Paraglaciecola sp. L3A3: one gene and its partner. The protein of the gene in region 2 interacts with the protein of the main gene of each other region in a pairwise test. Links are inferred from orthologs where the notes say so. Each region holds a gene or a part of one and is shown on either strand. Other genes may lie near its edges.

Evidence for each region. Proteins that work in one complex are often made in the same cells at the same time.
Region 1: the proteins of hflC (region 2) and ftsH interact in binary tests that used the Escherichia coli proteins (3 or more experiments, as listed by UniProt). The link is inferred for Paraglaciecola sp. L3A3 from one-to-one orthologs.

Annotation. Positions count from the first base shown.
Region 1 is NZ_CP047023.1:2,050,727-2,056,506, forward strand. Bases 181-3,108 are described here. They hold ftsH (ATP-dependent zinc metalloprotease FtsH), read left to right. Parts: upstream 181-629; coding sequence 630-2,588; downstream 2,589-3,108. Other genes in these bases: rlmE (23S rRNA (uridine(2552)-2'-O)-methyltransferase RlmE), read left to right, coding at 181-546; folP (dihydropteroate synthase), read left to right, coding at 2,671-3,108. Also shown: more of rlmE, read left to right, coding at 1-180; more of folP, read left to right, coding at 3,109-3,501; glmM (phosphoglucosamine mutase), read left to right, coding at 3,501-4,841; tpiA (triose-phosphate isomerase), read left to right, coding at 4,941-5,687; preprotein translocase subunit SecG, read left to right, coding at 5,697-5,780. UniProt on the Escherichia coli protein: Acts as a processive, ATP-dependent zinc metallopeptidase for both cytoplasmic and membrane proteins. Plays a role in the quality control of integral membrane proteins.
Region 2 is NZ_CP047023.1:415,442-423,666, forward strand. Bases 1,936-4,748 are described here. They hold hflC (protease modulator HflC), read left to right. Parts: upstream 1,936-2,807; coding sequence 2,808-3,689; downstream 3,690-4,748. Other genes in these bases: hflK (FtsH protease activity modulator HflK), read left to right, coding at 1,936-2,804; GQR87_RS01790 (bifunctional diguanylate cyclase/phosphodiesterase), read right to left, coding at 3,809-4,748. Also shown: RNA chaperone Hfq, read left to right, coding at 14-259; ribosome rescue GTPase HflX, read left to right, coding at 283-1,569; more of hflK, read left to right, coding at 1,653-1,935; more of GQR87_RS01790, read right to left, coding at 4,749-5,977; GQR87_RS01795 (Rab family GTPase), read right to left, coding at 5,985-6,476; GQR87_RS01800 (OmpA family protein), read right to left, coding at 6,531-8,225.

The sequences.
Region 1 (5,780 bases), 1.6 Mb from region 2 along the record:
AAAGGTTATCGTTCACGTGCGGTTTTTAAACTTGAAGAAATTCAAAATAAAGATCAATTAATTAAACCTGCCATGACTGTAGTTGATTTGGGGGCGGCGCCTGGCGGTTGGTCTCAATATTCAGCAGGTGTTGTGGGTGATGATGGAACTGTGATCGCTTGTGATATTTTACCTATGGATCCCTTAGCAGGGGTGGCCTTTTTGCAAGGTGACTTTCGCGAGGAGTCTGTACTTAACGAGCTGTTAAATAAAATTAATGGTAAGAATGTCGATATTGTAATGTCAGATATGGCCCCTAACTTTAGTGGTAATGATGCTGTTGATCAGGCTAAATCTATGTATTTAGTAGAATTAGCCTTAGATATGTGTCATCAAGTATTAAAGAAAAATGGCAGTTTTGTGGTGAAGGTATTTATGGGCGAAGGTTTTGATTCGTTTTTTAAAGATGTACAAAAAGCGTTCAGAGTGGTTAAAACACGTAAACCTGAATCATCACGAGCCCGATCTAGAGAAGTTTATCTGGTAGCGACGGGATATAAATTATAGTAGTCTGGCTTCTTCGAACAAAGAAGCGCAAGACGCCAATCAAAGAGTCATTTGACTCGTAGTAATAATAGAGGTTTAACAACTTGAGCGACATGGCAAAAAATTTAATCTTATGGCTGGTCATCGCTGTCGTATTGATGTCGGTTTTCCAAAACTTTTCTGGCTCTGAACCAAATAGAGTCGCCACAGACTACACTCGTTTTTTGAAAGATGTTGATAATGGCGTAGTTAGCCAAGCAACAATTGATAGAGACACTGGTGAAATTGTCGGCACTAAACGCAACGGTGAACAGTTCACAACTGTTGTACCTTATCTTGATATGAAGTTAATGGATCAACTTATCGAAAATAATGTGGCTGTGTTTGGTAAACAACCAGAAGAGTCTTCATTATTAACGTCTATCTTTATTTCCTGGTTCCCAATGTTATTACTGATTGGGGTCTGGATCTTTTTCATGCGTCAAATGCAAGGTGGTGGCGGTAAAGGTGCTATGTCATTCGGCAAAAGTAAAGCGCGTTTATTAGGTGAAGATCAAATTAAAACGACCTTTGCTGATGTAGCAGGGTGTGACGAAGCAAAAGAAGATGTTTCAGAATTAGTCGACTTTTTACGTGACCCAAGTAAGTTTCAGAAATTAGGCGGCAAAATTCCTAAAGGTGTGTTGATGGTTGGTCCTCCGGGAACAGGTAAAACATTACTTGCTAAGGCGATTGCCGGTGAAGCAAAAGTACCTTTCTTTAGTATTTCAGGTTCAGATTTTGTTGAAATGTTTGTTGGTGTTGGTGCCTCTCGTGTACGTGATATGTTTGACCAAGCTAAAAAATCAGCTCCTTGTATTATTTTTATTGATGAAATTGATGCAGTAGGCCGTAAACGTGGTGCAGGTCATGGTGGTGGCCATGATGAGCGTGAACAAACCTTAAACCAAATGTTGGTTGAAATGGATGGTTTTGAAGGACACGAAGGCATTATTGTTATTGCTGCGACTAACCGTCCAGATGTACTTGACCCTGCATTATTACGTCCTGGACGTTTCGATCGCCAAGTCATGGTAGGTTTACCAGATATCCGTGGTCGTGAACAAATTTTAAAAGTGCATATGCGTAAAGTGCCATTAGGGGACAATGTTGAAGCACATGTTATTGCTCGTGGTACACCTGGTTTCTCTGGTGCAGATCTAGCAAACTTAGTTAACGAAGCTGCATTGTTTGCTGCCCGCACAGATAAACGTGTGGTGAGTATGGATGAATTCGATAAAGCGAAAGATAAAATCATGATGGGCTCTGAACGCAAGACTATGGTCATGTCGGAAGAAGAAAAAACCAATACTGCTTATCATGAAGCTGGACATGCAATTGTTGGCCGTTTAGTACCTAAACATGATCCAGTTTATAAAGTGTCTATTATTCCTCGTGGTCGAGCATTAGGTGTGACTATGTATTTACCTGAACAAGATAAATACAGTTCATCTCGAGAAGAATTAGAATCTCGTATTGCCACTTTATTTGGTGGGCGTATAGCAGAAGAAATTACTTTGGGTGCAGCCGGTGTAACCACTGGTGCGTCGAATGACATTGAACGTGCTACCGATATTGCTCGCAAAATGGTAACCCAATGGGGGCTTTCTGAGAAAATGGGTCCCATCAATTATAAAGATGACGAAAACGAAATGTTTATGGGAGCGGCTCCATCACATATGTCAGCCGAAACTTCTCGTGATATTGATGCTGAAGTCAGGTTATTAATTGACAGAAATTACACACTAGCTGAAAAATTATTGAAAGAAAATATGGATGTTTTAGAGGCGATGAAAGACGCCTTGATGAAATATGAAACCATAGATGCTAAACAAATTGATGATTTGATGGCACGTAAAGAAGTTCGTCTTCCAGCTGAATGGGTCAGAGATGGTAAGACTGATGATTCTGATAAACCATCTGGTGGCGCAAAAGCTGCTGATGACGCTGATAAAACTGAAGAAAAGAAAGCCGATAAACCTACTACTCCAGATGTAGGAAAACCTGGCGACGCAACGAGTTAGTTTTAGAACAAATGATAAAAACGCTTTGTTGGCAATCTAACAAAGCGTTTTTTTATTTGAAAGCTTAAAATATTGAGCATGTATGCAATTTAAAAACAAATTCATAGACCTGTCAGTGCCCAAGATAATGGGCATCTTAAATGTCACTCCTGATTCTTTTTCTGATGGAGGACACTTTAAAAATTTTGACCAAGCTATGTATCACACTGAGTCTATGTTAACAGAAGGGGCTGCTTTTATTGATGTAGGCGGGGAGTCTACTCGACCAGGGGCTGTTGATGTTGATCTTCAGCAAGAATTAGATCGAGTATTACCCATAATTGCAGCCATTACTGAACGCTTTGATACTGTTGTTTCAATTGATACCAGTAAAGCACAAGTGATGACCGCCGCTGTAGCGGCTGGTGCGGCTTTAATTAATGATGTGAGAGCGTTACAAGAAAAGGGCGCATTACAAGCTGCGGCAGAGGCTAATGTACCAGTCTGTTTGATGCATATGCAGGGGCAACCCCGTGTTATGCAGGAAAACCCTGAGTATGAAAATGTGACTGATGAAGTTATCAATTTTTTGCAGCAAAGAATGATTGAGTGCGAAAAAGCGGGAATGACTAAAGATCAATTGATTATTGATCCTGGTTTTGGATTTGGTAAAAGTTTGCAGCATAATTATCAATTGCTTGCGAACTTAGATAAATTGTCAAGTTTAGCTGTGCCTATTTTGTCTGGTACTTCAAGAAAGTCAATGATAGGAAATTTACTGGGTCGTAATATTGATGAGCGGCTAGCTGGCAGCATAGTGACTGCTAGCCTTGCCACATTGAGTGGGGCAAAAATATTACGGGTACATGATGTCAAAGAAACAGTGGATGCAGTTAAAATAACAACATTAGTTAAGGATTACAGGAAACTATAATGAGTGATAGAAAATACTTCGGTACAGACGGTATTCGTGGCAAAGTCGGCGAAGACAAAATCAATCCTGAATTTGTAATGAAACTAGGTTGGGCCGCTGGAAAAGTTTTAGCGGGAACTGGCACCAATAAAGTCCTTATTGGTAAAGATACCCGTATATCTGGCTATATGTTGGAATCAGCATTAGAAGCGGGGTTATCTGCTGCGGGTATTAATATTGGCTTATTAGGGCCTATGCCGACTCCAGCTATTGCTTATTTGACTAAAACTTTCCGTTCAGAAGCGGGCATAGTGATCAGTGCTTCTCATAATCCTTATTATGATAACGGTATCAAATTCTTTTCAGCTGATGGTATGAAACTTGACGATGATATTGAAATTGCCATTGAAAGTCAGATGGATCGTCCTATGGAATGTGTGGCTTCAGACAAACTAGGTAAAGCCACACGAATTGCTGATGCGGCCGGTCGTTATATCGAATTTTGTAAAGGTAACTTCCCCTCAGATTTATCCCTCAAAGGTTTAAAAATAGTGGTAGATTGTGCCCATGGAGCCACATATCACATAGCACCAAACGTATTGAGTGAATTAGGTGCACAAGTGATTGAAATTGGTACCGAACCTGATGGTTTGAATATCAATCGTAATGTCGGGGCCACATCGATGAAAGCTATCAAACATAGTGTTCTGAAAAATAATGCTGATCTAGGGTTTGCCTTGGATGGTGATGGTGACCGGATTATGTTGGTGGATCACAAAGGAAATGTGATTGATGGCGATCAGATTGTCTACATCATCGCTAGGGACGCGTTAAAATCTGGTATGTTAAAAGGTGGTGTGGTTGGTACTGTGATGAGCAACCTTGGTTTAGAGGTCGCCTTAGGGACCTTAGGCGTGCCGTTTGCTCGCAGCAAGGTGGGTGACCGCTACGTGATGGAATTACTTAAACAAAAAGATTGGTCGATTGGCGGCGAAGGCTCAGGCCATGTATTGAATTTGGCCGCTGCTTCTACTGGTGATGGCATTGTGGCCGGATTACAAGTTTTGGCGGCCATGCTGCATGCGGAAATGACTTTATACGAATTAAGCCAAGGTATGGTTAAATATCCGCAGACATTAATCAATGTCAGATTTACCAATGGCAAACAACCTCTTGAAGATAAACAGGTGAAACAATCTGTGATTGACGCCGAAACGGCATTAGGTAATAAAGGCCGAGTTTTGTTGCGAAAAAGTGGAACTGAGCCACTTATTCGAGTGATGGTTGAGGCCAATGATGCACAAGATTCAAGTACTTGGGCTGAATATATTGCCGATGCTGTTCGTAAAGTGAACGAATAGACAAAAGGCGAAGCATATTTGGCGAGTATTACTTGTATAATTTCATTGGGTTAGTTAATATCTCGCGCGCTTTTTTATTGATGCTAAGAGGAATATCTTTTGCAGACAAACATTCGTAGGTCTTTAGTGGTTGGTAATTGGAAGATGAACGGTGATAAATCGTTGATTGGTAAAATGCAATCATGCTTGAGTCAAGTGGACTTAGGGAATATGGATTGGGCTATTTGTCCTCCGGCTCCTTATTTAGGTTTATTTGATAGTTCAGTTAGGCTGGGTGTACAGAATGTCAGTCAATTTGACTCAGGGGCTCACACTGGTGAAACATCCGTTTCAATGGTTAAAGAACTCGGTTGCCAATATGTTATTGTTGGTCATTCTGAAAGACGTGAAGACAACTTTGAATCAAATGAAATTGTTGCGTTAAAAGTACAAAAAATATTAGATGCTGGATTAACACCTATTTTATGTATTGGTGAGCCAGAATCAATTCGTGATGCGGGCAATGTGTTTGATTACCTGACTACTCAGTTGAATGCTGTAGTCACGTTACTAGGCATATCAGCATTTGCTAATATAGTCTTGGCTTATGAACCCATATGGGCGATAGGGACGGGTAAAACAGCCAGTCCTGAGCAAGCACAAGAAGTACATGCTTTTATTCGTGAATATTTAGCAAAACAAGATTCAAACATTGCGGCTGGTACTGTTATTTTATACGGCGGTAGTGTGAAAGGAAGTAATGCCCAAGAATTATTTTCTCAGGCAGATGTAGATGGTGGTTTAATTGGCGGCGCTAGTTTAAACCCAGAAGATTTTTTAAGTATTTGCTTAGCTGCAAATCAATAGAGGCAACACATGTTTTACGAAGTATTAATTATTGTTTATTTGATCGTCGCTATAATGTTGATCGGTTTTGTATTGATCCAGCAAGGTAAAGGC
Region 2 (8,225 bases):
AAAAGGATAGATCATGGCTAAAGGGCAATCCCTACAAGACCCGTTCCTAAATGCATTGCGGAAAGAGCGTATTCCCGTATCCATTTATCTAGTTAATGGAATCAAGCTACAGGGTCAAGTTGAATCATTTGATCAATTTGTTATTTTACTCAAAAATACTGTAAGCCAAATGGTTTATAAACATGCAATATCTACAGTAGTACCTTCTCGCGCAATCCCAATGCCTAGTACAGGTCAAGCTGATTCAGACGAAGGTTAATTTGATAGGTATAGGAGAACGGCTTGTTTGACCGTTATGAAGCAGGTGAGCAAGCTGTTTTAGTACATGTAGAATTTGCCGATGAAAATAGCAAAGAAGATTTATTAGAACTACAGTTATTGGTGTCTTCTGCTGGTGTAAATGCAATTGATGTTGTGACTGGATCCCGTCAAGCGCCTCATCCTCGTTATTTTGTTGGTAGTGGTAAAGCTGAAGAAATTGCTAATGCAGTGCGAACTCTGCAAGCAGACGTGGTTATATTTAACCATAGTTTATCCCCTTCTCAAGAACGTAATCTAGAACAATTATGTCAATGTCGAGTACTTGATCGTACTGGGCTTATTTTGGATATTTTTTCCCAGCGCGCCCGTACTCACGAAGGTAAGTTACAAGTCGAACTAGCACAACTTCGGCATATCAGTACGCGGTTAATTCGAGGCTGGACTCACCTAGATAAACAAAAAGGTGGCATAGGGTTACGTGGCCCAGGTGAAAGTCAACTTGAAACTGACCGACGATTATTAAGGGCAAGGGTTAAGTCAATTCAAGGTCGTTTAGTAAAAGTTCAGAAACAGCGTGAGCAAGGTCGTCGAGCAAGAATTCGTGCAGAAATTCCAACGGTTTCATTAGTTGGATATACTAACGCAGGCAAGTCGACATTATTTAACGAAATGACTAATGCAGCTGTTTATGCGGCTGACCAGCTGTTTGCAACCTTAGATCCAACACTTAGAAAAATTCAGTTACAAGATGTGGGTTCAGCAATTCTTGCTGATACGGTTGGTTTTATTCGACATCTCCCCCATGATCTAATTGCAGCTTTTAAAGCAACCTTGCAAGAAACGCAGCAAGCTAACTTGTTATTGCATGTGGTTGACTATTCTGATGACCAATTTAGAGAGAATATTGATCAAGTAAATGATGTTTTAGAAGAAATTGAAGCTGATGATATTCAGCAATTGGTGGTATGCAATAAAATCGATAGAATGGAAGGTGTCGAAGCAAAAATAGATAGAAATGAAGAAGGTGTACCAATAAGAGTTTGGTTGTCGGCACAGCAAGGGGTCGGTATCGATTTATTGCTGATTGCGATAACTGAGTGTCTTTCTGAAAATATGGTACAACATAGTCTATCTATTCCCCCCAATAAAGGTAATTTAAGAGGGGTATTTTTTGAGATGAATTGTATTGCTTCAGAAAGTTATTCTGAACAAGGAAATTGGCTGGTGGATGTACGCATGGAAGAAAGCGACTGGCTTAGATTAATTAAAAGAGTCGATGAAAATTTAGAGTCTTATATAGTCAAATAATAAATTTATTAGTTTGTTAAAAATAACAGGCTAACAATTACAACATTTATAAACTTATTGAATTAACTAGTTGGAGAGTAATCATGGCTTGGAATGAGCCCGGTGGGAACAATAACGACCCTTGGAAAAATAAGGGCGGCAAAAATCAAGGACCGCCAGATTTAGACGAGGTGTTTAAAAACTTGATGAATAAATTTGGCAAGTTCGGTGGTGGCGATGGTAATTCATCTGGGGGTAAAGGCCTAGGTGGGATCGGTGCAATTGTTATTATCGGAATTTTAGTGGCAGCTTGGGCTGTGAGTGGTTTTTATACTATTCGTGAAGCCGAGCGTGGTGTGGTGTTGCGTTTTGGTGAGTTTAGTCACTTTGTTGAACCTGGACTTCGTTGGAAGCCTAGTCTTATCGACACAGTCAGACCCGTTGACGTGCAAACTGTACGTTCTATGCCATCTTCTGGCTCTATGTTGACGGAAGACGAAAACGTAGTGCGTGTTGAAATGGAAGTTCAATACCGTATCACAGAACCGTATAAATATAGCTTTGCAGTCACGAGTCCTGAAGAAAGTCTAAGTCAGGCTTTTGATAGCGCTATCCGTTATGTAGTAGGTCATTCAAAAATGGATGATGTATTAACTAGCGGCCGTGAGACTGCCAGACAAAGTGTACGTGATGAATTAACCAGTATCATAGAGTCCTATGATATGGGGATTTCTATTGTTGATATGAACTTCAAGGATGCTCGTCCACCTGAAGAAGTGAAAGAAGCATTCGATGATGCCATTGCTGCTCAAGAAGATGAGCAAAGATTCATTAATGAAGCTGAAGCTTATTCTCGTGAAATAGAACCTAGAGCTAGGGGGCAAGTTAACCGTATGGCCCAAGAAGCACAAGCTTATAAAGAGCGCGTGACTTTGGAAGCGCAAGGTGAAATTGCTCGTTTTGAAGAGTTACTCCCTCAATATACAGCTGCACCAGATGTGACCCGTAGCCGGATCTATTTGGAAACGTTAGAAGAAGTTTACTCTAATACAAGCAAAATTTTGGTGGATACTGAAGGTACCAGCAACATGATGTATTTACCTTTAGATAAAATATTAGAAAGACAATCTGGACCTACTATTCCAGCCAATATTCGTAGCACATTAGAAGGGTTACGTAATCAGGATCCCGATCCTCAACCTGTATCAAGTAATTCTAGAAGCTCTCGCAGTTCTAGTATTCGGACTGGGAGATAAACAATGAAGAATTTTTTAGCTCTTATTATTGTGGCTTTAGGCCTACTTACCTTTGGTTCTTTGTTTGTTGTCGAAGAGGGTAATAAAGCCATTGTTATCCAATTTGGTAAAGTACAAAGAGATAGTAGTACTGATGAAACAACGGTTTTTGAACCTGGGTTACATTTTAAATTACCGTTTTTTGATCGTGTGGTAAAACTGGATGCACGTATTCAAACTCTAGATGAAGTGCCTGATCGTTTTGTGACTTCTGAGAAAAAAGATTTAATTGTCGATTTATACGTTAAATGGAAAATTAAAGATTTTGCAAAATACTATCTAGCCACCGGTGGCATTAAAAGTAGTGCTGAAGTCTTACTACAACAGAAAGTAAACAACGGATTACGTTCTGAGTTTGGTACACGTACCATTCAACAAATTGTATCTGGTGAACGTTCTGAATTAATGGATGAGGCAATGGAACAAGCTTCTTCTAGTTCAGATGAGTTAGGTATTGAAATTGTAGATGTGCGAGTTAAACAAATTAACTTACCACCTGAAGTACGTAATTTTATATTCCAACGTATGCGTACTGAGCGTGAAGCTGTGGCCAGAGAACATCGTTCTGAAGGTCAAGAAAAAGCTGAGTTTATCAAAGCTGACATCGACGCTAAAGTCACAGTTATGTTAGCTGATGCAGAACGTAACCTACGTAAACTTAAAGGTGAAGGTGAGGCGCAAGCAGCTCAAATTTATGCTGAAACCTATACAAAAGATCCTGAATTTTATAGCTTTTTACGTAGTATGGACGCTTACAAGAAGAGTTTTAATTCTAAACAAGATGTAATAGTTGTTGAGCCTGATAGTGACTTCTTTCGATACATGAAAGGTCAAAAAGGTAAATAACTTTTAGTTACCAATATAATAAAAAAGCGCCGAATGGCGCTTTTTTTATAATTACAGATTGGTAATACTTGTTTTGTAAACTGCGGGTTAGTCAGCGCCCGTAAATTTGTCTGGTCCCATTATTCGTTGATAACGTTATCCATAGAGTCTAAAAAATTGCAAAACCCTTCGAAAGGCAGAGGTTTACTAAATAAATAGCCTTGACCTATGTTGCATTGGTTTGCGATTAAAAAGTCTTTTTGTATCTGGGTTTCAATTCCTTCGGCAATAACACCTAATTTTAAGCTTTTGGCCATAGATATCACTGCCAAAATAATTGCTCCCTCACAGTCTCGACTTTGGTTATTTCCCGTTAAGGCCATAATAAATGAACGGTCAATCTTGATGTGATCTATAGGTAATTTTTGCAAGTATGATAATGAACTATAACCTGTGCCAAAATCATCAATCGACACACTCACACCAAGAGTACGTAATTCACTTAATAAATAATGTATCTTGTCATAATTATCGATTAACACCCCTTCAGTTAACTCTAGCTCTAATAATTTGGGAGATATGTTTTCTTTATTTAAGGTGTATTTAATAAATTCTAATAATTTTTGTTCTGTAACTTGGCGTGGAGATAAATTAACTGTTAGTTTTATTTCAATATTTTTCTGTTTAAGAACAGATAATATTCTACAAGCCTCTGCTATTACCCACTTGCCAATAGGGATGATTAAGCCAGTTTGTTCGGCTAAAGGAATAAATAGATCTGGAGGGACAAGTTCACCGTTTGATAGTCGCCATCTAATTAGGGCTTCTGCTTTTACTATTTTATTAGCGGAGATATCAATTATGGGCTGAAGGAATAATTCAAACTCATCATTTTCAATAGCATTTCTTAATGAATCTTCCATTTCAATACGTTTTAAAGAGGCTTCTACTAATTCTTTCGAGTAAAACTCTAAACCACTTTTGGTATTTTTCTTTGCAGTATATACAGCTAAATCTGCATATTTCATCAGCTCTTCAGCATTGTTTGAATCTTTCGGATAAGCCCCTGCGCCAACGTTTAATCCTACTTCACATTTTATATTTGAATCAAAGTAAAAGGGCAATGAACAAGTACTAATTAAATCATCGACGAATCGACAACATTGGATTTGGTCTTCAGCAGAAAATTGACTATGTTGGTGGTCGAGTTCCATTATTATGGCAAATTCAGTTCCGCCTATTCTGGCGACAACATCATCTACATGAGAGACAGATAACAAACGTTTTGATAACTCTTTAATCAAACGATCGCCAATTAGGTGCCCATATAATTCGTTTATGCGTTTAAAGTGTTTGATATCGATATAGAGTAAATAAAAGGATCTATTTCGTTTTATCTTTTTTTCTAATTGCAGCCAAAAATATTGGCGGTTTGGCAAATCAGTTAGAACATCAAAATGAGTCAGTTTCTCATTTTGTTTCAACAGAAACTTAATTTGTGTGACATCACTGACACTTAATAACCAATATTGAATCGCTTGGTTGGCATCTTTAATTGGGTGTATCGCGACTTTTAACCACTTACCTTGTTCTGGTGGATTGAGCCAACACAATTCTCCTGTCCATGGGCTATAAGTATTAAATACCCTTTCATATTCAGGGTATTGTTTTTTAAATAAGCTTAAAATAAGTCTATCAACAGGTAGTTGGATTTCTATGTGGGAGTCATTAAAGAGTGAACTTAATGCAGGGTTTCCCGCCACTAATTGTAATCTAGCGTCTAAAATTGCTACCCCTAAATCTGTTTGTTCTAGGGCTTGCAATATCGGCTGTTGGATAGTTTTGGATTGATTAGTCTTAGCAAGCATAGCATTTAATTTTGTATGTAAATGATCATGCTTTTCGGTTATTTGGTCGTTAGATATTAATAATTCTCTAGCGAGCTGTAAGGTGTGTTGTTTTTGTTCGAATTTGCTTTTGAGCCTATGAATCACTAAGTAATATTTGTGCTGATTGACTATCGCATTGGCTTCTAATCTTAGTAATTGGTCTGGGATTTGTTCAGACCATATGCCTGATTCGATACTACCATTTTTTGAGGTTGCCCAAAGCTCTGCTGCATCGATTAAGAAATATTCTAGATAATGAGAGTTTTGCGAAAAAGTGAATATCTTTTTATTGTGCGTTTCGGGCAACAACTGATTTAGCCATTTTCCTTGATTATACAACACTTCAAATTCACTTTCTGAGACTCGCTCAAGTATGACGCAATCAAGTAAATCTAATTCGTGAAACAATGAAATGTCCATATCAAGGTTACTCCGTTAAAATATTCGCTATATAAGAAAACATCTCTTCAACACCTTCTCCAGTTTTTGCACTGGTATCAAAAGATTTAGAGTATGAATGTTTGATATCGCTTAATTCTGATTCAGTCCAGTGCCATGTAGTAGGTAGATCTTTTTTATTTAGAGCAAGTATTGCTGGAATATCTGACACTTCTTTGACCATTCTATATATTTCAATGCCCTCAACTAATGATTGAGAGCGAGTGCAGTCTGCGACTATGATGAATGCAGATGCTCCTCTTATATATTTAGGTTGAAACCCGCAGTATCTATCAATACCCTCTATATCCCAAATCATTAACTGCACTGATTCTTTATCCGTTTGTACCACTTTTTTATCAATTTTTACCCCAATAGAGGTAAGGTACTTTTCAGAAAAAATACCTTCTACAAATTGTTTAATCAGGCTCGTTTTCCCTACTCCCGAAGCCCCGAGTATACAAATTTTCTTCTGGATCATAAGGTTCTCAACAGATACGTTTTTATCATAATTATTATTTTAAATGTTTGTTGGTTAATGACTTGCATTAAAATATACCACATTAAATAGCACTTTTCGGGCGCCTTCGTCAGTTGTTTTTAAATCAATCACTCCTAAACCTATTGCATTAAGCCTATTGGCGTCGATACCTAGCTCTTGGAGTTTCAATTTTACATTGTCAGCCCGTTTCTGACTGAGAATATTATTATAACTTTCTGTCCCGACGGTATCGCTTGCTCCCATAATGACTAAACCGAGTGATAGCTTTTGTTGATCGGCAACTTGGATTAAGTTATTAAATTGTTCTTTAACTTGTATCAGCGTATTTATCCCCGCAGCTGATATTTCACTTTTTCCTTTTTCGAAAGAGATTGAGACATTGTCAATTTTAGCTATGTTTAAATCTAATATGGCGCGAATAATAGTGGGATCATCAGCGGCACTACTTTTGTTGCTATTTATTGTGATACCGTCTAGCCATTTGGCTTTAAAATTTAAGCCTAGAATTGAAGACAATTCATCTTGTAGTAGTAATTTTTCTAAACCACTGAGTTGTCCACTAAAAGTTGGCTGGTCGTTAGACCAATCAACTTCTACATTGGCAAAAGCCCTCAAGCTTTTCTGTACTTTATTTTTTATTAGCTGAGCATCTAAAGATAAATAAGCACGTTCTGTGAAATTAATATGTTCTAGAGGGATGTTATGTGAATTTAGCCATTTTGTTATGTCAATAGCTGATGGGTCTCTTAATGCTTTAAGGTTTATTTCTTTTAACCCTGTCAATTCTAACTCAGTAACTAATATGCCCGGCTCTAGATCTATTTGTTGTATCTGTTCTACAAGGTTGCTAGATTGCCAACGTATTGTGGCTAAATACCCTGCTGCAAGTAATATTAATCCGACTACAATCCAAGCTAACCAGGGCTTTTTTTTAGCTTGCTTTGAATCGGTTTTCAATTCTGCAATTAAACAATCTCTTAACTGGTTTTCACTATTTTCAAATGCAAATGCATCACCATTAAAATCAGTTAATTCTTTATCATAAAGTTTGTGAATTTCTTCTAAAGTAATTTGTAATTGATTCGCTACATTTTGTGGCATATTACCTGTTACTGCGGCGACCACAACAGCCTTAGGGCCCTGTTTCAGTAATAAAGTAAAGTCATCGGTACGTACTACATCTAGTTGTTGTTCACTTGAATCAGCATTAGGCTTAAAGGAATCTGAAACAAAATCATTGATGGCGGTCAACATGGAAGAGACCATATCGGCATCAGCACCTGTGTCTATTCCCAATGAAACAGAATTAAGCAATAGACCTGTTTCTCTATGAATTAAAAATACTTGTTCTACTCGAAAAGAAAACGTTTGGCTCGCGACATATTGAGAAAAACTCACATTTGCTTGCCACGCTTTAAAACGCCATGTTAACCCTTTGATGGTTAGGCTGTTTTCAATTAAGGCATTAGTTTTTTCAAGTAATTCTGTAATGAAAGCAGTGACAGATTTTCTGACTAAACTCCCCACAAGAGGGTATAAGTAGCCGACAAATTGCTCACTATGATTGGCTACAGATGTTTCAACTGATTTTTCGACTAGGGGTAATAATACTTTGTTAACTGAACCATCTTGTTTTTCTCGATCGTGTAATGCTTCTGAAAAAACTTCCCGTACCACTTCTCTGGCATTTTCTTTGAGCGCTTGTTTAACTACATGGCCATCTTCGCC